2 regions of the Streptomyces sp. NBC_00258 genome follow, and region 2 is predicted to be linked to the other one. Evidence: riboswitches for the same ligand, from Rfam matches in the RefSeq annotation. Region 2 holds a riboswitch; the other holds the start of a gene.
The links. A riboswitch is a leader RNA that binds a small molecule or an ion and turns the genes downstream of it on or off. The one in region 2 is predicted to bind cyclic di-AMP.
Positions count from the first base shown of each region.

Region 1: another riboswitch for cyclic di-AMP. It lies ahead of OG718_RS17050 (M23 family metallopeptidase); the one in region 2 lies ahead of OG718_RS31925 (transglycosylase SLT domain-containing protein).

Region 1 is NZ_CP108081.1:3,822,395-3,837,414, forward strand. It holds gene OG718_RS17000 (D-arabinono-1,4-lactone oxidase) at 1-584, shown strand, start outside; gene sepH (septation protein SepH) at 1,025-2,119, shown strand; gene OG718_RS17010 (sulfurtransferase) at 2,261-3,088, opposite strand; gene OG718_RS17015 (VOC family protein) at 3,403-4,197, shown strand; gene OG718_RS17020 (thymidine kinase) at 4,252-4,908, opposite strand; gene OG718_RS17025 (alkaline phosphatase family protein) at 4,960-6,147, opposite strand; gene OG718_RS17030 (DUF5998 family protein) at 6,147-6,734, opposite strand; gene OG718_RS17035 (bifunctional acetate--CoA ligase family protein/GNAT family N-acetyltransferase) at 6,776-9,616, opposite strand; gene OG718_RS17040 (HPr family phosphocarrier protein) at 9,884-10,165, shown strand; gene OG718_RS17045 (GntR family transcriptional regulator) at 10,458-11,150, opposite strand; gene OG718_RS17050 (M23 family metallopeptidase) at 11,437-12,210, opposite strand; cyclic di-AMP (ydaO/yuaA leader) riboswitch at 12,223-12,383, opposite strand; gene OG718_RS17055 (M16 family metallopeptidase) at 12,609-13,997, opposite strand; gene OG718_RS17060 (M16 family metallopeptidase) at 13,994-15,020, opposite strand, start outside.
Region 2 is NZ_CP108081.1:7,151,300-7,166,319, forward strand. It holds gene OG718_RS31875 (fumarate reductase/succinate dehydrogenase flavoprotein subunit) at 1-2,610, opposite strand, end outside; gene OG718_RS31880 (ABC transporter ATP-binding protein) at 2,607-3,404, opposite strand; gene OG718_RS31885 (ABC transporter permease) at 3,388-4,251, opposite strand; gene OG718_RS31890 (ABC transporter substrate-binding protein) at 4,248-5,591, opposite strand; gene OG718_RS31895 (4Fe-4S dicluster domain-containing protein) at 5,667-5,894, opposite strand; gene OG718_RS31900 (GntR family transcriptional regulator) at 5,943-6,722, opposite strand; gene fahA (fumarylacetoacetase) at 7,071-8,342, opposite strand; gene OG718_RS31910 (carboxylate--amine ligase) at 8,557-9,801, shown strand; gene OG718_RS31915 (FAD-dependent oxidoreductase) at 9,963-11,225, shown strand; gene OG718_RS31920 (HAD family hydrolase) at 11,537-12,352, shown strand; gene OG718_RS31925 (transglycosylase SLT domain-containing protein) at 12,507-13,250, opposite strand; cyclic di-AMP (ydaO/yuaA leader) riboswitch at 13,254-13,406, opposite strand; gene OG718_RS31930 (DUF5959 family protein) at 13,776-14,696, opposite strand; gene OG718_RS31935 (CocE/NonD family hydrolase) at 14,797-15,020, opposite strand, start outside.

The sequences.
Region 1 (15,020 bases), 3.3 Mb from region 2:
CCGTGCGCGGCCTCTTCGAGGACGAGTTCCTCTCCAACGGCGTCTTCCAGGTGGCCAATTACGTGGGCCGGGCCGTGCCCGCCACGATCCCCTCGATCGCCAAGATCTCCAGCCGCGCCCTGTCCGCGCGCAGCTACACCGACATTCCCTACAAGGTCTTCACTTCCCCGCGCAGGGTCCGCTTCACGGAGATGGAGTTCGCCGTTCCGCGCGCGGCCCTCGTCGAGACGCTGCGCGAACTGAAGGCCATGGTCGACCGTTCACCCCTGCGCATCAGCTTCCCGGTGGAGGTGCGTACGGCGCCCGCGGACGACATCACGCTCTCCACGGCGTCCGGCCGGGACACCGCGTACATCGCCGTCCACATGTTCCGGGGCACGCCGTACCAGGCCTACTTCAGCGCCGCCGAGCGGATCTTCACCGCGCACGAGGGGCGGCCGCACTGGGGCAAGGTGCACACGCGCGACGCGGAGTACTTCGCCGGTGTCTACCCGCGCTTCGGCGAGTTCACCGAGCTGCGGGACCGGCTCGACCCTGAACGGCGGTTCGGGAACGACTACTTGCGCCGGGTGCTGGGCGAATAGTCGCGCCGATGCGCGAGAAGAGGACGCACAGGCGAAACGATTAGTTCCGTTTGTGGTGATTCCGTGAAGCACCCCGCGCGCCATGGTCACCGGAACGTCGCTCCGGGTGGCCAACTCCCGCCCCCGGACAGAAGTTCGGGGGCGTGCCGATCCACGCAAGTGGCCCGAATGGAGTACTGTTGCGAGCCCTGGGTCCGGACACTCGCCAGGGCGTCCGGGGCCTTCCAGGACCGCCGGGAGGGGGCTCGTTGCACAGGGTGATGGAGTTCGTCACTTAGCGTTGCGAATAGGTAACCGTGCCATAACGGCGATCCCGGGCCACCGCCCGACACGCCGGGCAACTCGGCAAGGTTGTGGCAGGCTGCACCCGGGCAGGCCACACTCGACTAGCGGAAGCAGCGACGCACGTGACGTCGGCAGGCACCACCCGGGAGGTCCCCATGCCCGAACTGCGTGTCGTGGCCGTCTCTAACGACGGCACACGGCTGGTGCTGAAGGCTGCGGACAGCACGGAGTACACGCTTCCGATCGATGAGCGTCTGCGCGCCGCCGTACGCGGCGACCGTCCCCGCCTCGGCCAGATCGAGATCGAGGTGGAGAGCCATCTCCGCCCCCGAGACATCCAGGCACGTATACGTGCGGGAGCGTCCGCCGAAGAGGTCGCCCAGCTCGCCGGTATCCCCGTCGACCGGGTGCGCCGCTTCGAGGGACCGGTACTCGCCGAGCGTGCCTTCATGGCGGAGCGTGCCCGGAAGACCCCTGTCCGCCGTCCAGGCGAAACCACCGGTCCCCAGCTCGGCGAGGCGGTGCAGGAGCGGCTTCTGCTGCGCGGCGCCGACAAGGAGACCGTCCAGTGGGACTCCTGGCGCCGTGACGACGGCACCTGGGAAGTCCTGCTGGTCTACCGGGTGGCGGGCGAACCGCACTCGGCGAGCTGGACGTACGACCCGCCCCGGCGGCTCGTCCAGGCCGTGGACGACGAGGCGCGCTCGCTGATCGGCGAGTCCGACGACCTCGCGGCGGCCGAGCCCAGCTTCCCGTTCGTGCCACGCATCGCCCGGCTGCCGCGCGACCGTCCGATGGACCGTGCCCTGGACCGGCAGACGGAGCGGCCGAGCCTGCCCTCGCCGTCGCCCGAGCCGGACCTGGAGGAGACCGCGAGCGAGCGCGACTCGCTCACCAGTCTCCTGGAGGCGGTGCCCAGCTTCCGCGGCGACATGGTGGTGCCCGAGCGTCCGTCGACCGCTCCCGTTCCCGCTCCGGCCGCCTCGACGACCTCCACCACGGAGCGTCCCGAGGCGGAGGAACCGCTCGACGCGGAGCCCGAGGCGGAGGAGCAGCCGGCTCCCGCGGCCTCGGCCGGTTCCGCTTACGCGGACGTGCTCATGCCGCGCTCGGTGGCCAGTCATCGCGACCGTCTGATCGGTGCGACCGACCGGCAGGCCGAGGCGGACGGGGTCCGTCCCGGACGCAGAGCGGCCGTACCGAGCTGGGACGAGATCGTCTTCGGGACACGCAGGAAGAAGCAGGACTAGGACATGCCGGAAAGGGCTCGCACCACCTTGGTGCGAGCCCTTTCCGCTGCCGTGCGCCGTTCCTCACGGACCGGTGCCGCCACCGCCACTGCTTCTGCTTCCGTCGGGGCGATGCCGGACGCCTCCATGGAGCCGCTGCGGCTACTGCGGGTCCGGCCCAGTCGCCACCGGGCGGTTGTCGTCCTGGGACCACTCCGACCAGGAGCCCACGTACAGCGCGGCCGGGATGCCCGCGACGGCCAGCGCGAGGACCTCGTGCGCGCCGGAGACGCCCGAGCCGCAGTAGACGCCGACCTCGGAAGTACCGGTCACGCCCAGCGACTTGAAGTGGTCGGCGAGGTCCGCGGCGGGGCGGAAACGGCCGGATTCAGCCACGTTCTGCGTGGTGGGAGCGGAGACCGCCCCGGGGATGTGCCCGCCGATCCGGTCGATGGGCTCGACGTCGCCCCGGTAGCGCTCGGCGGCCCGGGCGTCCAGGAGCAGACCGGTGCGGGCCAGCGCCGCGGCGCCGTCGGCGTCGAGGAGGGACAGCGCGCCGGGGGCCGGTACGAAGGTGCCGGCGGAGGGCGACGGGCGGCCGGACTCGACCGGGCCGTTCCATGCCGCGAGGCCGCCGTCAAGCACACGCACCGACGGATGACCCGTCCAGCGCAGCAGCCACCAGGCGCGCGCGGCGGCCCAGCCGAGCCCTCCGTCGTACACGACCACATCGCGGTTCTCGGACACTCCGGCCGCCCGCACGGCAGCTCCGAAGGCCTCCATGTCGGGCAGCGGATGGCGGCCCGCAGCTCCGGCGGGGGCGGCGAGTTCCGAGTCCAGGTCCACGTAGACGGCCCCCGGAACGTGCGCCTCCTCGTAGGCGGAGCGCAGGTTCGGACCGCCCAGCTGCCAGCGGATGTCCAGGACGACCGGCGGATTCGGGCCCGCCAGGTCGCTCGCGAGTTCGGGTGCGGAGATGATGGCGTTCATGGCCACCATCCTCGCGCACGGGGTGGCCGCATCGTCCAGCTCCGGCTACTCTGCTCGGCCGGGCCGCCCCGACCACTCGGAGTGCGGGCTCGGCCACACGCTGTACGGCTGATGGACATCAGCAGGCAATGGCGGGGAAACGGATGGGAACCAGCAATTCGGGCATCCTCCCGCCATGGGCCACCCGGCCGGGGCGCGCCGTGCCCCTGGCGGTGCGACCATCGGCACCGGGCGCGGAACGCGCACGGCGGCGGAACAAGCGGTTCGGTAGTGGAAGTGAAGCGGCCCCACGAGGCGCCGAGGAGAGGGTGACGATGACCGAGGCACGGGGGTCGGCCGGCCTGAACGGCACTGCGCACACGCCCGGCACACCCTGCTGGGTGAGCCTGATGGTGCACGGGATGGCCGCGACCCAGGAGTTCTACGGGGATCTGTTCGGCTGGGAGTTCCAGCCGGGCCCGCAGCACCTCGGCTCGTACGTGCGGGCTCAGCTCGACGGCCAAGAGGTGGCGGGTATCGGCCAGCTCCCGCCCGACCGTCATCTGCCCATCGCCTGGACGCCCTACTTCGCCTCGGACGACGTCGACCTGACGGCGGAGACGGTCCGGCACTGCGGCGGCACGGTCGGCGTCGGCCCGCTCGACGCGGAGGACGCCGGCCGGCTGGCGATCGCCTCGGACCCGGCGGGTGCCGTGTTCGGCGTCTGGCAGGCCGCGGCCCATCTCGGCACGGGCATCACCGGCGTCCCGGGCACCCCCACCTGGAACGAGCTGATGACCCGCGACTCCGCCGGCGTCGCCAAGTTCTACGAGACGGTCTTCGGCTTCGAGGAGGAGCCCGTCGTCTCCGCCGACTTCGACTACATCACCCTGCACATCAAGGGGCGCCCGGTGGCGGGCATCCACGGTGTCGGCAACGCCCTGCCTCGCGACCGGGGACCCCATTGGATGACGTACTTCGAGGTCGCCGACGTGGACGCGTCGCTCGATCACCTGCTCGACCTGGGCGGCCATGTCCTCAAGCCTGCCCGTGACACCCCGCACGGCCGTATCGCCACGGTGGCGGACCCGGAGGGGGCGGTGTTCTCGGTGGTGCGGACGAGTCCCTGAGGGGAGCCCCAGCGCCCCTTCAGGGCCGGGCAGCCCTTCACGGGCAGTCCCCCCTCAGGTCCGGGACACCGCGTCCACCGGCAGCACGTCCGGGGAGAGCACGCCCGCGCGGGCGCTGGCCGCGGTCGTCCGCCGACGGTGATGTCTGCGGCACAGGACCTCGTAGCCGATGTCCTCCGACTGGTCGACGTCACCGACGACGACCTGGGCGCCCTCGACGACCATGTGACCGCCTATGGTGCGGGCGTTGTGGGTGGCGCGGGCGCCGCACCAGCAGAGGGCCTCGACCTGCAGGACCTCGACCCGGTCGGCGAGTTCGACGAGGCGCTGGGAGCCGGGGAAGAGCTTGGAACGGAAGTCCGTCGTGATGCCGAAGGCGAAGACGTCGATGCCCAGGTCGTCGACCACGCGGGCCAGTTGGTCGATCTGCTCGGGGGCGAGGAACTGCGCCTCGTCCGCGATGACGTAGTCCGCGCGGCCACCCTTCGAGAGGTGGTCGACGACGTACGCGTACACGTCCTGGTCGTCCTCGACCTCCACCGCGTCCGTGACCAGGCCGAGGCGGGAGGACAGTTTGCCCTCGCCCGCGCGGTCGTCGCGGGTGAAGATCATGCCCTGAAGCCCGCGGGCCGAGCGGTTGTGCTCGATCTGGAGAGCCAGTGTCGACTTCCCGCAGTCCATGGTTCCGGAGAAGAACACCAGCTCGGGCATGGGGAGTTGAGCACCTTTCGGCATGAGGGTTCGCTGGGCGGACGGGGAGGGTCAGGAACGTACTTCCAGGAGCGGGATGTGCTGCTCGACCGGTGTCATCGAGCCGTGGTTGCCGACCATCGCCGACTCCTTCGGCTCCCGCTCGGACGCGATGATCAGGACGTCGTCGCGGGCGGCCGCGACCACGTCGCCGATGCGCTCGTACACCCGCTCGTCGATGTGCGGGCCGAACCAGCCCGCCGCGATCGCCTCGTCCCGCGAGGCCACCCAGAACTGCTCGCCGAGCACCTCGCGCCAGCAGGTCAGGACGTCCGACTCGGCGCCCGGGACCGCGTAGACGTGCCGGGCGCGGCCCTCGCCGCCGAGGAGGGCGACTCCGGCGCGCAGCTCCCAGTCCTCGTCGAAGTCGATGCGGTGCTGCTCGTCGAAGGGGATGTCGATCATCCCGTGGTCCGCCGTCACGTACAGGGCCGTGCGCGGGGGCAGTTGCTCGGCCAGGCGCTGGACCAGCCGGTCCACGTACATGAGTTGTCCGCGCCAGGGGTCCGAGTCGACGCCGAAGCGGTGGCCCTTGCCGTCCACCTCCGCGTAGTACGTGTAGACCAGCGAGCGGTCACCGGCGGCCAGTTGCTCGGCCGCGAGGTCCATGCGGTCCTCGCCGGTCAGCCGCCCGTGGAACGTGCCGCCGCTGAGGGCGACCTTGGTCAGCGGGGTGTTCTGGAAGTGCGGTGACGACACCTGGGCGGTGTGTACGCCCGCCGCGTCGGCCAGCTGGAACAGGGTGGGGTACGGCTGCCACTTGCCCGGCTGCGTCCACGGCTGCCAGCGGAGCTGGTTCATCAGCTCGCCGGTCTCCGGGTTGCGCGCGGTGTAGCCGGGCAGGCCGTGCGCGCCCGGGGGCAGGCCCGTGCCGACCGAGGCCAGGGAGGTCGCGGTGGTCGCGGGGTAACCCGCTGTGATCGGGCGACCGGTGCCGCCGCGCGAGCTGCCCAGGAGCGAGGTCATGAACGGGGCCTCGTCCGGATGCGTCTTCAGCTGCTCCCAGCCGAGACCGTCGATCAGGAAGACGCAGTTCCGGTCGGCCGGGCTCAGTTCCGTGAGCGAGGCGGTGACGTCCGGGACGTCCATGCCCGCGGCCAGCGTGGGCAGCAGGTCGGCGAGCGAACCGGTCCCGTACTCGGGCACGGGAGCGGAGTCGAGGGAGAGCGGTTCCGGGTGGTCCCAGACTTGCTGGGACATCAGCGGGTGACGTCCGCGGTCGCCTCGGAGAGGGACTGCGCGAAGGCGAGGGTCTGCCGCACGGCGTCCGGGCCGTCTCCGGCCTCGCTGACGCGCAGGCTCAGGTCGTCGGCCGTCGAACTGCCCGTGTACCCGTGGTCCGCCTCGCAGTTGGGGTCGCCGCAGGCGGCCGGCTCCAGGTCGATACGGGCGACAGCGCCCCAGCCGATGGTGAGAACGACCTCGCGGGGCAGCGTCCCCGGAACGTACTTCTCCGGATTGGCGACGACCCGGCTGAGTACCACCGACGAGATCCGGCCAAGCTTCACGGACTCGGTCGACGTGGTCGCGTACGGCGTCGGGGAGGTGCTGTCCGCCGCCTGTTCGTCGGTGTGGCTCACGATGAAGCGGTTTCCCGTGAGGACGAGCACCGTCACGTGCCGACGCACCTCGTTGGCGTCGAACGTCGTCTCCTGATGGACCAGATACGACCGGATGGGCTCGCCGCCCACAGCGGCCTCCACAGCCTCGGCCACGAGGGCCGGGTAGTAGCCGCTGCGCTCGATCGCCGCTCGCAGCCCCTGGGTCGTCGTACTGGTCTTGGCCATGACGTCCATCCTACGGGGGCGCACTGACTGCGAGGCACCGCTCAGTACACAGGAAGCGTGCGCGGACCGAGGTCGTCGCGGGCGGGCGGCGGCGCGAGCCGCACGGAGGCGCCGAGCACGCTCAGCCCTCGCGGGGCGACGACGACGGGCTCCAGGGACACGGAGACGACCTCGGGGTGGTCGTCGACAAGGCGTGACAGGCGCAGCAGCAGTTCCTCCAGGGCCACGACGTCCGCCGGTGCCGAGCCCCGCCAGCCGAAGAGGAGCGGTGCGGTCCGGATCGACCGGACCAGCGAGGACGCGTCCCGGTCGGTGACCGGAATCAGCCGGTGCGCGGTGTCTCCGAGCAGCTCCGACGGGGCTCCGGCGAGCCCGAAGGAGAGCACCGCTCCGGCCGCCGGGTCTATGACCGCCCGTACGACCGTGTCGACCCCGCGCGGTGCCATCGCCTGCACCACCGGGCGCAGCTCCTCCGGCGTCCCGAAGAGGCTGGTCAACTCGGCGTACGCCCGGCGCAGTTGCTCCTCGTCCGCCAGATCCAGCCGTACGCCGCCGAGGTCGGCGCGGTGGCGCAGGTGGGGGGCGGTGGTCTTGAGCGCCACGGGGTAGCCGAGGCGCTCCGCTGCGGCGACGGCCTCGTCGGGCGTGGGCGCGGGCAGGGCACGGCGTACGTCGATGCCGTACCGCCCGAGCAGGGCGCAGGTGTCGTCGGGGCCGAGGGTGAGGCCGCCCATGCCACCGTCGCCGAGCAGTCCGTCGATCTGTTCGGCCGCGCCCTTCTCGTCGATGTCCTCGTACTCGGGGACGCGACCGGGGTCGGCGGCCTCGCGCCGCCACTGGCCGTATCTCACGGCCTCGGCGAGGGCTCGGACGGCTCGCTCGGCGGCGGGGTAGGCGGGGATGAGGCGGGAGTCCACCTCGGCCTCGGGGACTTCCGCCACCGTCGGCGGGCGGTCCGCCGGGCGGATGGGGTGGTTGCTGCCCGAGAACGGGAGCGCGGGGGGAGCGGCCTGGGGCGCGGTACTGGCGGCCGCGGACAGCGCCTCCGCGAGGCCGCCCAGCTCGACGTGGACCACGAGGACCGGCTTGGCGGGAGCCGCGGCTGAGGCCGAGCGCAGCGCCTCCGCCAGGGCGGCGTCGGCCGTGGAGGTCTCCCCCACCGCCGGAATCGCGGTGACCACGACGGCGTCGCAGGCGTCGTCGGCCAGTGCGTGGGTCAGCGCGGCGCGGAAGTCCTCGGCCGAGGCGGCCGTGGTCAGGTCCACCGGGGGCAACGGCCGCAGCCTCTCGGCGAGGCAGGCGTCGTACGTCAGCAGCCCGAGCGACTCGGAGTTCCCGAGGATCGCCACCCGAGGGCCGGTCGGCAGGGGCTGGCGTGCCAGGAGCAGGCCCGCGTCGACCAGCTCGGTGATCGTGTCCACCCTGATGACGCCGGCCTGCCGGAGCAGCGCCGACACCGTCGCGTGCGGCAGCCTGGTGGCCCGCACTGCGTGCCCCTGGGGCGCGGCCCCGCCGTGCCGTGCGCCCTGGACGACGACGAGTGGCTTCGCCGCCGCCGTGCGCCGCGCGAGGCGGGTGAACTTCCTCGGGTTCCCGATGGATTCGAGGTACATGAGGGCGACGTCGGTGTCGGGGTCGTCGTACCAGTACTGAAGGACGTCGTTGCCGGACACGTCCGCGCGGTTGCCCGAGGAGATGAACGTCGACACACCGGTCACACCCGTGACCCCGCCGCCACGCCGGTGCAGCCGGGACAGCAGCGCGATGCCGATGGCGCCGGACTGGGCGAACAGTCCGATCCGCCCGGCGCGCGGCATCTCCGGTGCGAGCGAGGCGTTGAGCCGCACGTCCGGGGAGGTGTTGATGACCCCGAAGGCGTTCGGTCCGATGATCCGCATCCCGTACGTACGCGCCTGGCGCACGAGCTCGCGCTGGCGCTCCCTGCCTTCGGGGCCGCTTTCGGCGTACCCCGCGGAGACCACGACGAGCCCCTGCACTCCGTGTTCACCGCACTCGGCGACGGCTTCGGGGACGCGCTCGGTCCGGACGGCGACGACGGCGAGGTCGACGGGCTCGGGGATGTCGCGGACGGAGCGGTACGCCGGCACTCCGCCGAGCTCCTTCTCCTGAAGGGCCCCGTTCACCGCGTACAGACGCCCGGTGAAGCCCGCTTCGCGGAGGTTCTCCAGGACGCTGCGGCCCACTCCCCCGGGTGTGCGGCCCGCGCCGATGACGGCGACCGAGCCCGGCGCGAGGAGCCGGGCCACGGAGCGTCCCTCCGCCCGCTGCTCCCGCGCGCGCTGCACGGCCAGCGAGCGGTCGGTGGGCTCCAGGTCGAACTCCAGGCGTACGACGCCGTCCTCGAAGTGGCGCTTCTGCTGGTACCCGGCGTCCGTGAACACCTTGATCATCTTATTGTTGGCGGGCAGCACCTCGGCGGCGAACCGGCGGATGCCGCGCTCACGGGCGACGGCCGCGATGTGCTCCAGCAGGGCCGACGCCACACCGCGTCCCTGGTGGGCGTCCTGCACGAGGAAGGCGACCTCGGCCTCGTCCGCCGGGGCAGATGCGGGGAGGCCGTCGGCGTTGATGCGGTCGTAGCGTACGGTGGCGATGAACTCGCCGCCGACCGTGGCCGCGAGTCCCACCCGGTCCACAAAGTCGTGGTGCGTGAAGCGGTGGACGTCCTTGGCGGACAGGCGCGGATACGGCGCGAAGAAGCGGTAGTACTTCGACTCGTCGGACACCTGCTCGTAGAAGCTGACCAGGCGGTCGGCGTCGTCGGCCGTGATGGGCCGGATGCGCGCGGTGCCGCCGTCGCGCAGCACGACGTCGGCCTCCCAGTGAGCGGGGTACTCGTGCCGGTCCGGCGAGGTCTGCATGGGGCCCAGAGTACGGCTCGGGTCCGACAACGGCCGGTCCTGGTCGCGGGGGTTCGTGTCCCTAATACGTGTCCCGGGTCCGTGTTCCCGGAGTCACCACCAGGCGTTCACGTCCCGGCGACGGCGGGCTCGCGTCCGGCAGGGGCGCGAGGCAGTCTTGGGGGACCTGAGCCGCCTCGGGCCCGGAATCCGCACCCGCTCGGGGCACGCTTCACGATATGGAACAATGGTCTAGACAACCGTGAGACACCTGAAGGGCAGCATCACATGGCTGAGCGCCGCGTCAACGTCGGCTGGGCCGAGGGCCTTCACGCCCGTCCCGCCTCCATCTTCGTCCGGGCCGCAACGGCCTCCGGCGTCCCCGTGACGATCGCCAAGGCCGACGGCAACCCCGTCAACGCGGCCTCCATGCTCGCGGTTCTCGGCCTGGGCGCCCAGGGCGGCGAGGAGATCGTCCTGGCCTCCGACGCCGAGGGTGCGGACGCCGCGCTCGACCGCCTGGCGAAGCTGGTCGCCGAGGGCCTCGACGAACTCCCCGAGACCGTCTGATCTCGCGGACCACGTGCGGCGGAGCCGCGTCCACCCGTGCCGGGCGGACGCGGCTCCGCCGTTTTCCGCTTGCGGGGCACGCGCCGTTTCGTCCGTACGTCACGCCACCGCGCGGCCTTTCGCTGCACTCTCGGGCATCGTCCGGGCTTTTTTCACATGCCCGCGCACCGAGTTCCACTCTTCCGGTCCCGCGCATGCGTAAATCACGTGCGCGGGAATTCCAGGCACGTGGGAAAAAGGGGCATCAGAAATAGACCCCGGCGAATAACTCTCTTTGTATACGGCGCCACTGTTAATGCCGCAGGCCCGCCGTGTTTACAGGATGTTGCGAAGTCCTCACACGCTCCACGCGGTCGCCGCCGGGAAAGCGCAGCCGGTGCGCGGCCATCGCCCGCTCGGTGTGCAGCGCCGTGATCGCCCTGGCCCGGTCGTTGTCGCCGCGCGCGACGGCGTCCACGATGGCACCGTGCTCGGCCCAGGACTCGGCGGGGTGGGCGGGCGCCTCGACCGTGTACATCCAGGCGATCTTGTGCCGCAGCTGGGCGAGCGTGGAGGTCAGCGCGGGGCTTCCGGAGGCCTGTGCGAGCGTCTCGTGGAACCAGGCGCCGAGCGAGCGCAGATCCTCGCTGTTGCCCCTCCTGGCCCGCTCCTGGCCCAGCCTGACCAGGCCTCGCAGCACCTTGAGGTGCGCCTCGGTGCGGCGCTGGGCCGCGCGCGCGGCGCCCAGCGGCTCCAGCAGCATGCGCATCTCCAGGAGGTCGGCGGCCTCCTGCTCGGTGGGCTCCGCGACGCACGCGCCCGCGTGCCTGCGCGTGACGACGAAGCCTTCCGCCTCCAGGGTGCGCAGAGCCTCGCGAACGGGGACCCGCGAGACTCCGTACCGGCGTGCGAGCAGTTCTTCGGTGAGCCGGCCGCCGCGCTCGTAGACACCCGCGACGATGTCGTCACGGATCGCCGTGCATACCGAGTGCGCGGGAATACGCATGACCGGACCTCCGCCTTAACCCCCGCGAAACGCGGTCGATTGACGCTTGTTCGGTGACTCTATTGCAGAGAACGGGAAATTCCGATGGCGGACCGGAATCCATGGATATTTTTTGGACACACCTCGCTTCTGAACAGGCAGTCGTCCGGTGCGAAGTCGACCAGAAGTGGTCGAGACGCCATCAGAAAGTGATCAGGAGCGCGCGAAGGCCCCGGCTCGGTGAGCCGGGGCCTTCGGGAGCGGTGTCGCGCGGAGGGCTGTCGCGCGGGAGGGCTGTCGCCCGCCGTCAGACGTTCACGCCGTGCTGGCGGAGGTACGCGAGGGGGTCGATGTCCGAGCCGTACTCCGCGCTCGTCCGTGCCTCGAAGTGCAGGTGCGCCCCCGTGACGTTGCCGGTCGCCCCGGAGAGGCCTATCTGCTGGCCCGGCGTGACCGTCTGGCCGACGGAGACACCGAGGGACGACATGTGCCCGTACTGGGTGAAGGTGCCGTCGTTCATCTTGATGACGACCTCGTTGCCGTACGAGCCGCCCCAGCCGGCCTCGACGACGGTGCCGGCGCCCACCGCGTGCACGGTGGTGCCGCTCGCGGCGTGGAAGTCGATGCCGGTGTGGCTGCCGGAGGACCAGACGGAGCCGCCGGCCTTGTAGCCGGTGGAGACGTACGAGCCGGAGATGGGCGCGGTGTACGACTTCAGCAGGCGCTCGCGCTCGGCCGCACGGGCGGCGCGGGCCTTGACCTCGCGCTCCTTCTTGGCCTTCTCCGCGGCTTCCTTGGCGCGCTCCTTGGCGGCGGCCTCGGCCTTCTCGCGGGCGGCGGTCTCGTCGGCGGCCTGCTGCTGGGCGGCGGCCTGCGCGTCGATCTGGTCGGCGACCGAGTCGCCGATGGTGATCGCCTGGGTCAGGGTCTGCTCTGCCGGGCTCTCGGCGGCGAATGCGGGAGCAGCCAGGGTGCCGACGACACCGGTGGTGGCGAGTGCGGCGACGCCGACGGTCCGGTTGGTCGTGCGCTTCATACGGCTGGGACGACGGTGCTTCCCGGCGGCGCGAGTGAACGCCATGAAGTGGCTGGTCCTTTCCTTCCTTCTCGCCTACCGGGTTAGCTGACGGGTTCGGAGCAGGAAGGTCTCCTACGGACCCCCTTCGGGAAGGGCGTCCGATTCACCCCAGGGACTACGTATGGGTCCCCGGCTCCCCTGGCTCGCGCCGTACGGGGACTCGGCGATGACTGTCCGGTGCCGCGGGCGCGGCGCACTGCCTGACGAACAGCCGGACCGACGCTAAGCGGGGGGTCTTTCAATCAACAAACGGATCACGCGTTTTGTAGCGCATGCCACAGGGCAGACAGGCAACCTCCCTACTAATACGGACAACTCGCCGTTCAGGTGCTGAAGTACGGGCAAAAAGAGAACCCAGGCGACTCTTCGGTCACCTGGGTTCTCCACGGAGGGGCGCTGTTCTACTCCGCTGACACGACGCTGACTTCACCGATTCCGAGGGCCCGGACCGGCTCCTCGATCTGCGCGGCGTCACCGACGAGGACGGTCACCAGACGGTCCACCGGGAAGGCGCTCACGGCGGCCGCGGTGGCCTCCACGGTGCCGGTCGCGGCGAGCTGCTGGTACAGCGTCGCCTGGAAGTCGTCCGGCAGGTACTGCTCGACCTGGTCGGCGAGCGTGCCCGCGACGGCGGCCGCCGTCTCGTACTTCAGGGGCGCCACGCCCACGAGGTTCTGCACGGCGATGTCGCGCTCGGCATCGGTGAGGCCCTCGGCCGCGAGGGTGCGCAGCACCTTCCAGAGGTCGTCGAGCGCCGGGCCGGTGTTCGGGGTGTCCACGGAGCCGCTGATGGCGAGCATCGCGGCACCCGTCCCGTCCGGCGCGGAGCGCAGCACCTGGCCGAACGCCCGCACACCGTAGGTGTATCCCTTTTCCTCGCGCAGGACGCGGTCCAGGCGCGAGGTGAGGGTGCCACCGAGGCAGTACGTGCCGAGCACCTGGGCGGGCCACACGCGGTCGTGCCGGTCGGCGCCCACGCGGCCGATGAGCAGCTGCGTCTGGACGGCTCCGGGACGGTCGACGATGATCACGCGGCCGGCGTCGTCGGCGGTCACCGGCGGAATGGGTCGGGCCTGGGCCTGCGAACCGGTCCAGGTGCCGAGCGTGTCCCCGAGCAGCGCGTCGAGGTCGACGCCGGTGAGGTCACCGACCACCACGGCGGTCGCGGTGGCGGGGCGTACGTGCTTCTCGTAGAAGGCCCGTACGGCCGCCGAGTCGATCGCGGTGACCGTCTCCTCGGTGCCCTGGCGCGGGCGCGACATGCGCGAGGTCGCCGGGAAGAGCTGCCGGGAGAGCTCTTTGGCGGCGCGACGGGCCGGGTTGGCCGTCTCGTGCGGGATCTCGTCGAGCCGGTTGCGCACCAGCCGCTCGATCTCGCTGTCCTCGAACGCGGGCGCCCTGAGGGCGTCGGCGAGCAGGCCGAGCGCCTTGGGGAGCCGGGAGACGGGGACTTCGAGGCTGATCCGTACGCCGGGGTGGTCGGCGTGCGCGTCGAGGGTGGCGCCGCAGCGCTCCAGCTCGGCGGCGAACTCCTCGGCGGAGTGCTTGTCGGTTCCCTCGGTGAAGGCACGCGCCATGATCGTGGCGATGCCGTCCAGGCCCTGCGGCTCGGCCTCCAGCGGGGCCGCCAGGAGGATCTCGACGGCGACGACCTGCTGGCCGGGGCGGTGGCAGCGCAGCAGGGTCAGGCCGTTGTCGAGCGCGCCGCGCTCGGGGGCCGGGAAGGCCCACGGCCTGGCCTCGCCGGCCTGGGGCTGCGGGTGGAATTCCATCGTGGCGAGCTCGGTCACTTGGCCGCCTCCTCGTCGGTGTCGTCAGCGGAGTCGGTCTCTTGGGCCTCTTCGGCGACGGTCGGCTCGTAGACCAGCACGGCGCGGTTGTCGGGGCGCAGGCGGGCCTTGGCGACCTCCTGGACCTCCTCGGCCGTGACGTCGAGAACGCGCTGGACGGCCGTCAGGGCGAGCTGCGGGTCGCCGAACAGCACCGCGTACCGGCACAGTTCGTCGGCGCGGCCCGCGACCGTACCGAGGCGGTCCAGCCACTCGCGCTCCAACTGGGCCTGGGCGCGCTCCATTTCCTCGGCGGTGGGGCCCTCCTCGGCGAACCGGGCGAGCTCCTCGTCGACTGCGGCCTCGATCACCGGCACCTCGACGTCGCCGGACGTCTTCACGTCGAGCCACCCCAGGGAGGGCGCTCCCGCGAGGCGCAGCAGGCCGAACCCGGCCGCGACGGCGGTGCGGTCGCGGCGTACGAGCCGGTTGTAGAGCCGGGACGACTCGCCGCCGCCGAGCACGGTCAGGGCCAGGTCCGCCGCGTCGCACGCGCGCGTGCCGTCCTCCGGCAGCCGGTAGGCGGCCATCAGCGCGCGGGCCGGGACCTCCTCCTCGACGACCTCGCGCAGCTGCTCGCCGATGGTCACCGGCAGCGCACCGTCGCGCGGGGCGGGCTTGCCGTCGTGGCCCGCGATCGAGCCGAAGTACTTCTCGACCCAGGCGAGCGTCTCCTCCGGGTCGATGTCCCCGACGATCGAGAGAACGGCGTTGTTGGGCGCGTAGTAGGTGCGGAAGAACGCGCGCGCGTCCTCCAGGGTGGCCGCGTCCAGGTCCGCCATCGACCCGATGGGGGTGTGGTGGTAAGGGTGGCCCTCCGGGTAGGCGAGGGCGGTCAGCTTCTCGAAAGCGGTGCCATAGGGGACGTTGTCGTAACGCTGCCGGCGCTCGTTCTTGACGACGTCCCGCTGGTTCTCCATGGACTCTTCGTCGAGCGCGGCGAGCAGCGAGCCCATGCGGTCGGCCTCCAGCCAGAGAGCGAGC
Region 2 (15,020 bases):
CGTGCCGGCCAGCGACGCGAAGGCGGCGCCGCGGACCAGGGCGTCGGAGTCCTCGGTGAGGCGGTCGAGGGCGCCGAGCACGGCGTCGGCGGCCTTGGCGTCCGGAGCCGGAGCCGGAGCGGCGCCCGCGCCCGTCGCGGCCGCCGCGACAGCCACCTTCCGGCGGTCGGCGTCCGCGCCCACCGTCGCCAACGCCTTCGCCACGGTCACCCGGACCTCGCGGGACGCGTCGTCCGCCGCCCGGACCAGTTCGTCGGCCGCGTCGACGGAGACCAGTGCCCGGACCGCTTCGATACGGACGGAGATATCAGGATCGCCCAGTGAGCGGGCGAAGAGGCCGGCGTCGCCCAGCCGCAGGGCACGCAGGACATCGAGGGCGGCGGCGCGGACGACGCGGTCGGGCTGTGCGAGGGCGTGTGTCAGCGGGTCGCGCAGGGCCGGTTCCGGCGTGAGCGTCTCGACGAGTTCGCGCAACGAAGCCGCCGCGGCGGCGCGTACGGCAGCGTCGGTGTCGGCGAGTGCGGCGGCCAGCGCCGGACCGGTTCCGGTGGGCGTGGTCTCGGTGAGCACGCTGACGGCCGCTCGCCGGACGGAGGGCTCGGGGTCGGTCAAGTAGGGCCGGACTAGGGAGAGTTCGGGCTCCTCCTCGGCGAGGGCGAGGAGTTCGAGCAGCCGTGGTGAGGCGTCCCTGCGGGAGCTGTCGCTGCCGGCTCCGTCGCTGGTGCCGTCGGGACCGGTGCTCCCGGCCACGGCGGTGGACGGCCGCGCGGCCACAGGAGCCGCGTCCCGTGCGCCCGCCGTGGCCACGCCCTCCGGGTGGACCTCGCCGAGGTGCCGGGAGGGGCCGCCGGTCGCGTCGAAGCCGTCGACGGGGACGGCGTAGGGAGCCACGGGACGAGCCGTGAACTCCATCGAACCAGAGGGGGACTTGTGCAGGTCGAGGTGGTGGAACCAGGAGACGTCGTCGCGCGCGGGATGGTCCGTGCGGTCGTGGTAGAGGCCCCAGCGGGACTCCGTGCGGGCCAGCGAGGCGCGGGCCGCCATCTCCGCGCAGTCGCGGATGAAGGTGACCTCGGCGCACCGCATCAGCTCGTGCGGAGTGCGCCCGCCCATCGTGGAGATGTCGTCGCGCATCCGCTCGAAGGACTCGACGGCGAGCGACAGCCGGGCACCGGTCTTGGGGGGCGCCACGTAGTCGTTCACGAGGCGCCGGAGCTTGTACTCGACCTGGGTCTGGGGCGGCCCCTCCGGGTTGCGCAGCGGGCGGTAGACCAACTCGTGCGCCTCGCGCAGCTGCTCCTGGGGCAACTCGCCCTCGTGGGCGCGGTACTGGGCCGCGTCCGCCCCCGCGAGGTCACCGAAGACGAACGCGCCGATCATGTAGTTGTGCGGGACGCACGCCAGGTCCCCGGCGGCGTACAGCCGCGGCACGGTCGTACGGGCGTGGTCGTCGACCCGTACGCCGGAGGCCGAGTGGCCGCCGCACAGGCCGATCTCGGAGATGTGCATCTCGACGTCGTGGGTGCGGTAGTCGTGACCGCGACCGGCGTGGAAGGTGCCGCGGGTGGGCCGCTCGGTGGAGTGCAGGATCGACTCCAGGGCCGAGATGGACTCCTCGGGAAGGTGGCTCAGTTTCAGGTACACCGGGCCCCGGTCGCTCGCCACCTCCGCGGCGAACTCCGCCATCATCTGGCCCGACCAGTAGTCGGAGTCGACGAAGCGCTCGCCGTGCCGGTTGACCTGGTAGCCGCCGAAGGGGTTGGCGACATAGGCGCAGGCGGGGCCGTTGTAGTCCTTGATCAGCGGGTTGATCTGGAAGCACTCGATGCCGGTGAGCTCGGCGCCCGCGTGGTAGGCCATGGCGTAGCCGTCACCGGCGTTGGTGGGGTTCTCGTAGGTCCCGTAGAGGTAGCCCGAGGCGGGCAGGCCGAGGCGGCCGCAGGCGCCGGTCGCGAGGATCACGCTGCCCGCGCGGACCGTCACGAACCGGCCCGTGCGGGTGTTGAAGCCGGCCGCCCCGATGGCGCGCCCGTCCTCGGGGGACGTCAGCACGCGCACCGGCATCACCCGGTTCTCGATGCGGATCCGTTCGCGCATCTCGCGCCGCCGCAGCTGCCGGTAGAGGACCTTCTTGACGTCCTTGCCCTCGGGCATCGGCAGCACGTAGGAGCCGGACCGGTGGACCTGGCGGACCGCGTACTCGCCGTGCTCGTCCTTCTCGAACTTCACGCCGTACGACTCGAGGCGCTGGACCATCGCGAAGCCGCGGGTGGCGGTCTGGCGGACGGTGGACTGGTCGACGATGCCGTCGTTGGCACGGGTGATCTCGGCGACGTAGTCGTCGGGCTCGGCGCGGCCGGGGATGACCGCGTTGTTGACGCCGTCCATGCCCATGGCGAGCGCGCCGGAGTGCCGGACGTGCGCCTTCTCCAGCAGCAGTACGTCGGCCCCGTGCTCGGCGGCGGTCAGCGCCGCCATGGTGCCGGCCGTGCCGCCGCCGATGACGAGGACGTCGCAGGAGATCTCCTCGGCGTCACCGAGGGCGGGGATCTCCAAGAGGGAGCCACGGGTGTCGCGGGTGTCCGGGGTGTCCACCAGGGTGCCTTTCACGTGCTGAGAGAAGTGAGGACTTCGCGCCGCAGAGCCACGCGTGCGGGGTCGTCGTGCGCCGTACGGTCGCGTGGCCGTGGCACCTCGCGCACCGCCGTGAGCCGGCCGGACCCGAGGAGCGCCACGCGGTCGCCGAGGAACAGGGCCTCGTCCACGTCGTGGGTGACGAAGACGACGGTCGCCCCCGTACCGTGCAGCACCTCCACCAGCAGGTCCTGCATGCCGGCCCGGGTCTGGGCGTCGAGGGCACCGAAGGGCTCGTCCATCAGGACGGCGCGCGGGCGCGGGGCGAGCGCACGGGCCAACTGCGCGCGCTGGCGCTGGCCCCCGGAGACGCGGTGCGGCAACTGCGTCGACCGGTCGGCGAGTCCGACCCGGTCGAGCCAGGACTCGGCCTGCCTTCTGCGTTCGCCGCGCGGCAGTCCCTGGATGGCCAGGGGCAGTTCGACGTTGGCGCGCAGGGTGCGCCAGGGGAGCAGGGCGTCCTCCTGGAAGACCAGGGCGCGATCCGCCGCCGGTCCTTCGATCCGTCGGCCGTCCTGCTCCACCGTCCCGGCCAGGACGGGCAGCAGCCCGGCGAGCGTGCGCAGCAGCGTCGACTTGCCGCAGCCCGAAGGGCCGACGACGGTGAGGATCTCGCCCGGGGTGACATCCAGGTCGACGTCGGCCAGCGCGGAGGCGTCCGGCCGGCCCAGCGTGGCGGCGCTGAGGGTGAGCCGGGTGCCGCGTACGGGCGCGGGTGCCCGTGCCGCCGTCGTCCCGGCGGATGTCCGGGTCTCAGACGAGGTGCTCATCGCGCGCCTCCTCGGTGCGGACGGCGGTGGGGGCGGAGCCGGCCCGCGGAGGGCGCTTCGGTGTCCTGGTGCGTGCCGCGGGGACGTACGACGTGCGCGGGAGCCAGCGGGTCAGCCGGCGGCCCAGGAGTTCCACGGCCGTGGAGGTGAGCCAGCCCAGCACTCCGATGGTGACCATGCCGACGAAGACGCCGGGGTAGTCGACGACCGTGTAGTCCTGCCAGGTGCGGTAGCCGACGCCGTATTGGCCGGAGATCATCTCGGCGGAGATGACACAGATCCACGAGACGCCGATGCCGACCGACAGGCCGCCGAAGATGCCCGGCAGGGCGCCCGGCAGGACGACCGAGCCGAGGATCCGCCACCGGCCGCCGCCCATCGTGCGTACGGCCTCCTCCCAGGCGGGGGTCAGCGCGCGGACCGCGTGCCGGGTGGAGACCAGGACCGGGAAGTAGGCGGCCGTGAAGGTGATGAAGACGATGCCCTGTTCGTTGGAGGGGAACAGGAGGATCGCGACGGGGACCAGGGCGATCGCCGGGATCGGGCGGACGACCTCCAACAGCGGGCCGAGCAGGTCCTCGGCGAGGCGGGAGCGGGCCACGAGCCCGCCCGTGGCCACGCCCAGGACGGCCGCGAGCAGGAAGCCGGTGAGGATCCGGGTGAGGCTGTCGGTGAGGTCGGTCCAGTAGTCGGGGCCGCTCACCCGGTCGGCGAAGGCGTGGGCCACGTCGGCGACCGTGGGGAACTGCGAGAAGCGCAGCCACAGGTCGACGTTCAGGCTGGTCAGCAGCTGCCACAGACCGAGGGCGGCCGCCAGTGAGGCCGCCTTCAGTACGTACCGGGTCACGACGCCCGCTCCAGGGCGTCGGCGTACGTGATCACGCGGGCGCCCGCGTGATCGACGGCGTACGCCTTCGCGGTCTCCGGGGCGACGAAGGGCAGCAGGTCATCGCCGTCGGCCACCCATACCGCCTTGTCGGCGAACCACAGGGTGCCGGTGGTGGCGTCGGGGACGTAGGCCGCGCGGATCCCGTCCTTGTGCTGCGCGACGTAACCCAGCAGCTCGGCGGGCGACTTGAAGGCGCGGGTCTCGGTGGCGCCCTTGGGCCACACCTCGCTCGCGGCCGGTGCGGGCGTCGAGGCCAGGCGCTCGGCGTAGTCCGGGCCGAGGGCCTTCCTGACGTACTGGTCGTCGACGAAGGAGTCCACGTCCACGTCCCCGGTCAGCTTCGCCGACTTCAGGATCGAGACGTCCTTCTTGAGGGCGGAGACCAGCTTCGGCTTGATCGCCGGGTCGAAGGTGGCGATGCCGTGCGCGCCGTTGTAGAGGTACACGACCTCGGCGGGCAGCCCGGTTGCCTTCGCGACCTTCTCCGCCGCGGCCACCGGATGGTCGTGGAGGTAGTCAGTCGCCTCCGCCTGGGCCTTGAGGAACGCCTCCAGCACGGCGGGGCGCTTCTTCGCGAAGTCCTCGCGGGCGGTGACCCCGTGGAAGGTCGGCAGGTTCAGCTCGGCACCGTCGTACAGCACCTTCGCCCTGCCCTGGAAAGCGAGCAGGCCGGGCCATGCGACGAACTGCGAGAGCGCGTCGGTGCTGCCCGCCGAGAGAGCCGAAGCACCCACCGCGGGCTGCTGGTTGAGCTTCTCGATGCCCTTGTCCGGCTCGATCCCGGCGCGCTGCAGGGCCCGTACGAGAGTGCCGTCGGCCGCCGAGCCGATGCTCGTCGACACCTTCTTGCCGCGCAGGTCCTTGAGGGAGTCGAGCTTCGAATCCGGCGCGGTGACAATGGTGTTGAGGCCGCCGCGCAGGTTGTAGCCGGTGACGGAGACGAGGCGGGTGGGGCGGCCCAGCTGCTTGCCGCGGGCCGCGTTGATCAGCAGCGGGAAGTCGCCCATCGAGCCGATGTCGATCTTTCCGGCGGTCATCTGCGCGGTGATGGGGGCGCCGGTCGCGTAGTCCTGCCAGTTCACCTTGTAGGTGACGCCGTCGCCCAGCGCGTTCAGCTGCTTCTCGAAGGAGCCGAGGGAGCGGAGGAGGGTGCCCGCCGTGACCGTGTTGATGGTCTTGGACTGGTAGCCGACCGTGACGGTGACCGTGGAGCCGGAGCCGGCCTCGGCGTCACCGCCGCAGCCGGTCAGGGGGAGCAGGACGGCGACCGCGACCGTGGCGACCGCCGTGCGTTTCAGGGCGACGCGTTTCAGAGCTGCCCGTTCAAGGGCTGTTCGTTCAGGGGCCGTGTGTTTCATGGGAGTCCGCGCCTCTCACCGGAGCAGATAGGGCATGTTGACCGTCACGGCTCCGGTGGGGCAGCGGGCCGCGCACGGGCCGCAGTACCAGCACTCGTCGACGTGCATATAGGCCTTGCCGTTGCTCTCGTCGATGGCGAGGGAGTCCAGCGGGCACATGTCCACACAGAGGGTGCAGCCGTCGATGCACTTCGACTCGTCGATGGTCACGGGCACGTCGGCCCGCTGGGGCGCCAAGGGCATGGCTGTCTCCAGGGATGTCCCGCTGATACGGGAAAGGGGGCGGGGCGGTCAGAGCGAGCGGCGCAGCAGACCGCTCATCGTGATGCGGTCGCCGCGGAAGCGGATGAACTCCAGGTCGACGGGGCGGCCGTCGGCGAGATGAGTGAGGCGCTCCAGCATCAGGACGGCCGAGCCGCGCGGGGCCTGCAGAACCGTCGCGGAGTGCGCGTCGGCGTTGACGGCCTCCAGGGTGATCTCGGCGTGCCCGAGCGGCTGTCCGGTGATGCCTTCCAGGAGGCGGAAGACGTCGGTGTTCTCCAGATCGGCGCCGAGCAGGTCGGTGCCGAGGTCGAGTGGGATGTAGGTGAGGTCGAGGGAGAGCGGGAGGCCGTTCAGCCGTCGCAGCCGCTCGATGTAGAGGACGTCGGCGCCGACGGGCACACGCAGCCGCTCGGCGACCGGGGCGGGTGCGGCGACGGGGCCGACCGAGCGGACCTCGTTGCTGACCCGGCCGTGTTCGCGCAGGGTCTCCGCGAGTCCCATCAGCCGGTCGAGTCCGTGCGGGTACTTCTCGGCGACGACGACCGTGCCGACGCCGGGCAGCCGTTCCACGAGGCCCTCGGCCCGCAGCAGGTCCAGGGCCTGGCGCACGGTGTTGCGCGAGGCCCGGTAGTCGGCGCCGATGGCCGCCTCGTGCGGCAGTGTGCCGTCCGGGAAGCCTCCCGCCAGCACCTGGTGGCGCAGCAGGTCGGCGAGTTGCCTGGCCCGGTCCGCGCGCAGCCGCCGTCGGTGGGCGGCGACGGTGGTCGCGCCCTGGCCGGCGTGGTCACGGATGCGTTCGGTGGGCATGCGACGGACCATACCGACGGGGCACGGGATGTGGTGTTGCCGGAGTGTTGCGCCACCAGTGGCTCCGCCGGTCGAGCGGCTGACCTGCGGGTTCTTCGGGGGTGCGGCAAGATCTGCCACTGCGGGTGCCGCCGGGGAGGGCACGTGCCTGGGGGCGTGCCCCCCTCGTAACGGGCCGCCTCGGCAGGGGCGCCCTTGAGGGGCGCGGGGGACTGCGCGACAAGCCCCCACCGACCCGCAGAGCCGAATAACCCGCGTCAGCGAACGCCAACGCCGACGCGCCCTACCGGAAAGGCCGCCCCGGCCAGGCAGGGCAGGCCCGCAGCCGGACGCGCCCGCGGGCGGACGCTACGCGCTCGCCGCGATGCGCCCGCTCACCTCGCCGAGGCCCACCCGTGTGCCGTGCGGCCCGGGAGCCCACGCGGTCAGCGTCACCGTGTCCCCGTCCTCCAGGAACGTCCGCTTGCCATCCGGCAGTTCGAGGGTGTCGCGCCCGTTCCAGGTCAGTTCCAGGAGGGAGCCCCGCTGGTTGTCCGAGGCCCCGCTCACGGTGCCCGACCCGTACAGGTCGCCCGTGCGCAGCGACGCGCCGTTCACCGTCATGTGGGCCAGCTGCTGGGCGGCCGTCCAGTACATGGTCGAGAAGGGAGGCTCGGAGACGACATGGCCGTTGACGGCGACGGAGATGCGCAGGTCGTAGCCGCCGGGGTCCTCCGCGGCGTCGTCGGCGTCGTCCAGATACGGCAGCAGCGGATGCGTACGCGTCGGGGGCGCGACCCGGGCGTCGTCCAGGGCGTCGAGCGGGGTGATCCAGGCAGACACCGACGTGGCAAAGGACTTGCCGAGGAACGGGCCGAGGGGGACGTACTCCCAGGCCTGGAGGTCGCGGGCGGACCAGTCGTTGAGGAGGCAGAGCCCGAAGACGTGGTCGCGGAAGCCGCTCAGCGGGACGGCCGTGCCCATCGGCGAAGGCGTGCCGACCACGAAGCCGACCTCCGCCTCGATGTCGAGCCGGACGGACGGCCCGAAGACCGGTGCCGGGTCGGCCGGGGCCTTGCGCTGGCCCGAGGGGCGTACGACCTCGGTCCCGGAGACCACGACGGTGCCCGACCTGCCGTGGTAACCGATCGGCAGATGCTTCCAGTTGGGGGTGAGGGAGTCCTCGGCGTCGGGGCGGAAGATCTGGCCGACGTTACGGGCGTGGTTCTCGGAGGCGTAGAAGTCGACGTAGTCGGCGACCTCGAAGGGGAGGTGGAGCGTCACCTCGGAGAGCGGGTGCAGCAGGGGCGCGATCGTTTCGCGGTGGGACGGCACCGTTACCCACGCCGTGATCGCGCGCCGCACGTCCGACCATGCCGTGCGGCCGGCCGCGAGCAGAGGGTTCAGCGAGGGGCGGGCGAGCAGAGCGGCGTACGGGGAGCCGAGTTCCACGGCCGCCGCCCCCGCGTCCAGCACGTGGTCGCCCAGCCGGACGCCCACGCTCCGCCGGCCGGAGCCGCTGCCGGAGTCGCTGTCGGAGCCACTGACGGGCCCGCTGTCGGACCCGCCAAGGGAGAACACGCCGTACGGAAGATTGTGCGGGCCGAAGGGATCGCCCTCGGTGACATCGAAGGGGGGCATCGGGTGCTGCCTCGCTTTCCGTGTGGGTGCAGCACACGTTACGGGGGAGTTGCCGCTCTTGGGCAGTGTCTAAAGAGTTCGCAATGTCCGATTAAGGGCGGGGTCGGAGTAGTTGATTCCGGCTTAGCGTCCTTTCGGGGGGCGCGGACGGGGTGGGTCCGGGTCCGGTGGAGGGGGACACGTGGGGGGACCCGTGGCCAGACGTTTCACAGGCGTGCCGTTCGGCGCGGACCGGGAAGTTCCGGGCCTGATCGTGAAGTTCGGCGACTACCCGCTGCACCACGGCGGAGTGGGCGCGATCCGCAGCCTCGGACGCCTGGGCGTACCGATGTACGCGATCACGGAGGACCGGTACACGCCCGCCGCGGCCTCGCGGCACCTGAGGCAGGCGTTCGTCTGGCCGACCACGGGGACGGAGCGGCCGGAGCGGCTCGTCGAGGGACTGCTGCGCGTCGGGCGCCGGATCGGCCGGCCCACCGTGCTGATCCCGACCGACGAGGAGGCCGCGGTGCTGATCGCCGAACACCAGGCGGACCTCGCGGACCGCTTCCTGTTTCCCAGAGTGGAGGCCGGGCTTCCGCGCCGGCTCGCCAGCAAGCAGGGCCTGCACGAACTCTGCCTGGAGCACGGCATACCCAGCCCGGAGTCCGTCTGCCCGGAGTCCTACGAGGAGATCGAGGACTTCGCGGCGAAGGCGGCATTCCCGCTCGTGGCCAAGAACCGTGAGGCCTTCGTGCGCCGCGTGCGACCGGCCGTGAACGGGACGACCCGTGTCGAGACCCGCGAGAGGCTGCTCGCGCTGGCGCGTGACTGGGGCGAGCACCCCGGGGTGATCCTCCAGGAGTATCTGCCCAGGGAGGACGCCGAGGACTGGATCGTGCACGCGTACTTCGACGCGGACTCGACGCCGCTCGCGATGTTCACCGGCGTCAAGGTCCGCTCCTGGCCGCCGCACGCGGGGATGACGGCGAACGCGTACGTGGTCGACAATCCTGAACTCGCGGACATCGCCGCGCGTTTCATCAAACAGATCGGCTTCAGCGGTGTCATCGACCTCGACCTGCGCTTCGACCGGCGCGACGGCCGGTACAAACTGCTCGACTTCAACCCGCGGATGGGCGCGCAGTTCCGGCTCTTCGAGAACGAGTCGGGGATCGACGTCGTCCGTGCCATGCATCTGGATCTGACCGGCCGCACCGTTCCGGAGGGGGAACAGCTCGCGGGCCGGCACTACATCGTGGAGAACATCGACCTGCCCGCCCTGCTCGCATACCGCCGGAGCGGCTACACGACACCGCACGCTCCCGCCCGCGCGAGCGGCACGGAGCTGGCGTGGCTGGCGGCGGACGACCTGCGGCCGTTCTTCACCATGCTCGCGCGCTTCGTGCGGCCCGGAGTGAAGCACATGTACCAGCTGTGGCGGACCAACCGCGCGAGCACCCGTCCGAGCACGGGGTAGAGGCCCGTCCGAGCGTGGGCCGAGCGCCTGTCCGGCCACGAAACCGGCAGTACGGGCGAGCGGGCAGTACGGGCGAGCCGGCAGTACGACGAGCCAGCAGTACACAGCACATGTTGTGTCGACCACGAAGTGACGAAACAGCGTCCTGGGGAGGGGACTTCGTGATGGAGCCGGTGGCAGTGATCGGTGCCGGGCCCTTCGGCCTGTCCACCGCCGCGCATCTGCGAGCGCGCGGCATTCCGGTACGGGTGTTCGGTGAGCCCATGGTGAGCTGGCGTGCGCACATGCCTGAGGGGATGCTTCTCAAGTCGACCCCGGCCGCCTCGAACATCGACGCCCCGCAGCGCGGGCACGACCTCGTCGACTACTGCGACGCGGCTGGCATCCGCCGACTCGTCACGGACGAGGACATCGTCCCGGTCGAGACGTTCGTCGCGTACGGGGAGTGGTTCCAGCAGAAGCTCGTGCCGGACCTGGAGCGGGTGCGGGTCGTCTCGGTCGACCGGCGCGGCGATCACGGGGATGCCGGGCAAGGCGGTCAACGGGGTGGCCCGGGAGGCGATCGGCCAGGCCCTGGGGGTTTTGAACTCAAGCTGGACTCCGGGGAGTTGTTCACCGCGCGGGCGGTCGTCGTCGCGACCGGGCTGTCCGGGCTGGCGCATCTGCCGCCGGAGCTGGCCGCGGCCGCGCCCGACGGACCGACCCCCACGGGGCCCGTCTCGCACAGCTCACAGCTCCACGACCTGTCCAGGTTCTCCGGCAGGGAGCTGATCGTCGTGGGCGCGGGCCAGTCCGCCCTGGAGACGGCGGCGCTCGCGGCGGAGGCAGGCGCGCAGGTGCGCGTGGTGGCGCGCGGCAAGGGATCGGTCGCCTTCGGCGCGCCCCCCTGGACGCAGCCGCGGCTGCGCCCCGAGTCGCCCTTCGGCCGGGCCTGGTCGCTGTGGGCGCTCAGCTACTACCCCCACCAGTACCGCAATCTGCCCCCGCAGGCCCGGCACTTCCTCGTCCGACGTGTGCTCGGCCCACTCGGCGCCTGGTGGCTGCGGGAGCGGTTCGAGGGGAAGGTGCAGGTGAGCGAGGTGTCGCGGATCGTCCGCTCCGGATCGGTGGGCGGCCACCCGGCCCTCGCCGTCCAGACCCTCGACGGACGCGTCGAGGAGCTCGCGGCGGATCACGTCGTCGCCGCGACCGGATACCGCGTCGACCTCGCCGCGATGGACTTCCTCGGGCACGAACTGCGTACGGAACTGGCGGTGAGCCGGGGGACACCGAAGCTGGGAGCCAGGTTCAGGTCCTCAGTACCAGGGCTGTACTTCACGGGGCTGCCGGCGGCGGCTTCGTACGGGCCGGTGATGCGGTTCGTGTGCGGGACGGAGTTCGCCTCACCGAGGTTGGTCCGGCATCTGGCGGGGGCGCGCGGCTGAACGAAACCTCCGGTTCGTGCGCGTACGCATCAACGCGTCGCTGAAGCCGCCGAGCGGCGCGAAGTTCGGGCGCGAGCCACGACTAGGGGATGAGGCCGGGCACGGGGACGCGGGGCCCGGGGGCGGGCGACGGGCCGGTTGACCGGGGGTGCGGGAGCAGTCCGGACATGGTCAACTGCTCCCCTTCGCCTGCGATTTGCCTCCGGGCGGCGGACGGATGGTGCTGGCGGGGACCCCTGTGCCTGACGAGATACCGGACGACGTCCGGTTCCCGTCGAGTCGTTGGGGCGTTCGATCCGTATTCTCTGATCATGGCCGCACCGATTGCATATTCACTCATCGCCACTGACCTGGACGGGACGTTGTTGCGAGGCGACGACACCCTTTCGGACCGGTCACGCGCCGCGCTGGCGATGGCAATCGGGAGAGGTGCCAGGCACCTCGTGGTGACGGGGCGCCCGGCACCGCGCGTACGCCCCCTGCTGGACGAACTGGGCAGCCGGGGACTGGCTGTGTGCGGTCAGGGGGCGCAGTTGTACGACGCCGGCGCCGAGCGCATGGTCTGGTCGGTCACCCTCGACCGCGAGCTGGCCGAGACGGCGCTAGGCAAGATCGAGGCGGAGGTCGGGGACGTGTACGCCGCGGTCGACCAGGACGGGGTCGACGGACTCACGCTCATCGAGCCGGGGTACGAGATGCCGCACCCGACGCTCCCCGCGGTACGCGTCCTGCGTCGCGACGACCTCTGGACGGAACCCATCAGCAAGGTGCTGCTGCGCCATCCCCTGCTGTCCGACGACGAGTTGGCGTCCGCGGCCCGCGGAGCGGTCGGTTCCCTCGCCACGGTCACGATGTCCGGCCCCGGCACAGTCGAACTCCAGCCATGTGGCGTGACCAAGGCGACGGGTCTCGCCCTGGCGGCCGAACACCTCGGCCTCACTCCCGCCACCACGATCGCTTTCGGTGACATGCCCAACGACATCCCGATGTTCGACTGGGCGGCCCACGGCGTCGCGATGGCCAACGCCCACCCCGAACTCCAGGCGGTGGCCGACGAGGTGACCCTGTCGAACGAGGAGGACGGCATCGCGGTGGTGCTGGAACGGCTCTTCGGCTCGCGGGTCTAGCTCTCCGCCAGGAGAAAACCTCGGCGGGCCCGCGGAGAGATTGGTTCCCTCGCCGTGGGCCCGCCCGATACCGGATCGCCCGATACCGGATCGCCCGATACCGGATCGCCCGATACCGGATCGCCCGATACCGGATCGCCCGGTGCCGGCCCGCTCAGTAGGCCCCGAAGACGTTGTCGATCGAGCCGTACCTCGCGGCGGCGTAGTTGCACGCCGCCGTGATGTTGGCGACCGGGTCGAAGGGGTCCATCGAGGTGCCGGCCACGTGGTAGGCGTTGAAGGTCGGGTCGATGGTCTGGAGGAGCCCCTTCGACGGCGTACCGGCCGCGGCGTTGGAGTCCCAGTTGTTCATGGCCTGCGGGTTGCCCGACGACTCACGCATGATGTTGCGGTAGATGCCGTCGTACGACCCCGGGATGCCCTGCTGGGCCATGATGTCCAGCGATTCCCTGATCCAGCCGTCGAGGTCGTTCGAGTACGTCTTCGCGGCGGCGGGGGTGACGGCGGACGCGGTGGACGACTTGGTCGCAGTGGCCGTCTTTGCCAAGGTTTGGGCGTTTTTCGTGCCGACTGTCAGCTTGAGGCCCGGGCGGATGACCGCCGGGTCGTCGCCGATGACCGCGCGGTTGGCCTTGTAAAGGTTCTGCCAGCCGCCGCTCGTGGAGTGCTTCTTGGCGATCTTGGTCAGGGTGTCGCCCGCGACCACCTTGTACGTGACGAGCGAGACCTGCGGGACCGCGGCCGATGCGACCTGCGCGGCCTGTGCCGGCTGTGCGGCGTGGGCGCCGGTCGCCCCGACGATGGGGAGCGCGAGCGCGGCTCCGCCGGTTCCCGCGGCGACGATGCCACGTGTGAGGGTGTTGATTCGGGGGCGGCGGTGCTTGCCTCGTGCGGCCATGGCGCGTTTCCTCTCCGACGCCTGCGAGGTGAGCTGTCGGGTTCGGGCGGGAGCTGCCCGGCCGCATGCTGCACGCGGCTTCACCCCTAGCCGTTCCGGAATCCGGACCGGCGGCCTACCTGGGTCCCCCGCTCCTGCCGTACGCGAGTGAATGGATGGCTGGGATCTCCGGGCGGCGGCAGGATTAGGCGGTCCATCCGGAGTGACGTGAACGTATGCGAGAGCACATGCCGTGAACAAGCCCAGAATTCACATGGAGATGCCATTTGCCTGTTCGGGACGGATGGGAATTCTTGATCCATTCGGAAGGTGAAGTTCAACTTGCTTTGAGCAAAGGTGAATCGACCGACTCGGCAAATCGGCGGTCCTGGGCGGACGTGACCCAATTCACTGGCACAGGTGGGGAATTAAGTGCGTCCAGTGCGTAATACGGGCAAGTCGGGCGGAGCCTGGATGTCCGCCCAGTCGGCATAAGGGACCACTTGTCCAGAAACGTTCTCGCTGCTCTTCGAGGTTCCGGAGAGTTCAGTCTTCCGGGTTCCAGAGGGTCAGTACGTCACGCAGTTTCTGCCGGTGGCCGTCGATCCAGTTCCGGGGAAGATCGACGGGTACGCACACGGTGGCCATGGAAATCGTGTCGTCCTCCACGATCACCTCGGGGCAATCCCGTTCTCCCGTGAGCCGAATGGAAATCGACGGTCCTTGTTCCACCGTCATCCATGCGATGTCCTCGCCGCGGTGCGATGCGGCGTCCAGGGCGCGTCCCCAGGCCTCAAGTCGGCGGCGCCACAGCGCGAGTTCGAGGCGGCCACGGACGAAAGGCGTCTCCACGACGATCTCGGCCGCGAGGCCCGCCGCCATCAGCGGGTGCCGGCCGAGGACCGTGATCCTGACCGAGTTGCCCTCCTCGTCGGTGAGGAGCGCGAGGTCCGTCGGGCCGGTGCGGTGGTCGGCCGGGAGGTCGGCGTCGCAGAGGGCGCAGACGAAATGGGCCTCCTGCACGGAGTTCCACTCGGCGCAGGACGGGCAGCGGCGGTAGGTGATCGGGTGGGTGTAGCCGCCGGTGTGGGTGCCGGCGCGGTCGACGCCCACGCGGGTGAGGGCCGCCGCGAGCGATCGCCATGACTCGGGGTCGGGGCAGTAGCCGGTGGACTGGTTGCTCGCGTACGTGACCGCCCAGCCGGACGCGGTCCGCGTGAAGCCCAACTCCCCGGCGGCGCGCACCGGTTTCCCGTCCGCGCAGGCCACGTGCTCGGAGCGGCGTGGAGCCAGGCGCAGGGTCATGGAGGCGTCGACGACGAAGGTGAACGGCTCGGCGAGTTCGTCGGCGGGGCGGGCGGACAGGAAGGCGTCGAGGTCGGCCGGGGTCCGGATCCGGGCGCCGCCCCCGCCGGGCCGGACGGCTTCCCATATGTCTTCGGGGCCCACATAGGCGTACGCGGTCATGGGGTCCCTACATACGCGTTTGCGGTCGTGGGACCTACACGCGTGATTGCGATCGTGTGGCCCACGTACGCCTTCGCCGTCATGCGGGGAGCGTACGAGTTCACCCCGCGGTCCGCGGAATCCTTTTCTCCCAGGTGCGGTGGAACACCACCTCGTCGCCGTCCTTGCAGATCACCTCGTTCGAGGTGATGAAGTCCGCCTCGTCGCAGGTGGTTTCGGAGTGCGACTCGACGCTCGCGTCCCACGGCAGGTCCGGTCGGTGCAGACGGACGAACCAGTCCGAGCGGGCGCGGGCCGACAGGGGGTCCGACTCGACGATCGTGT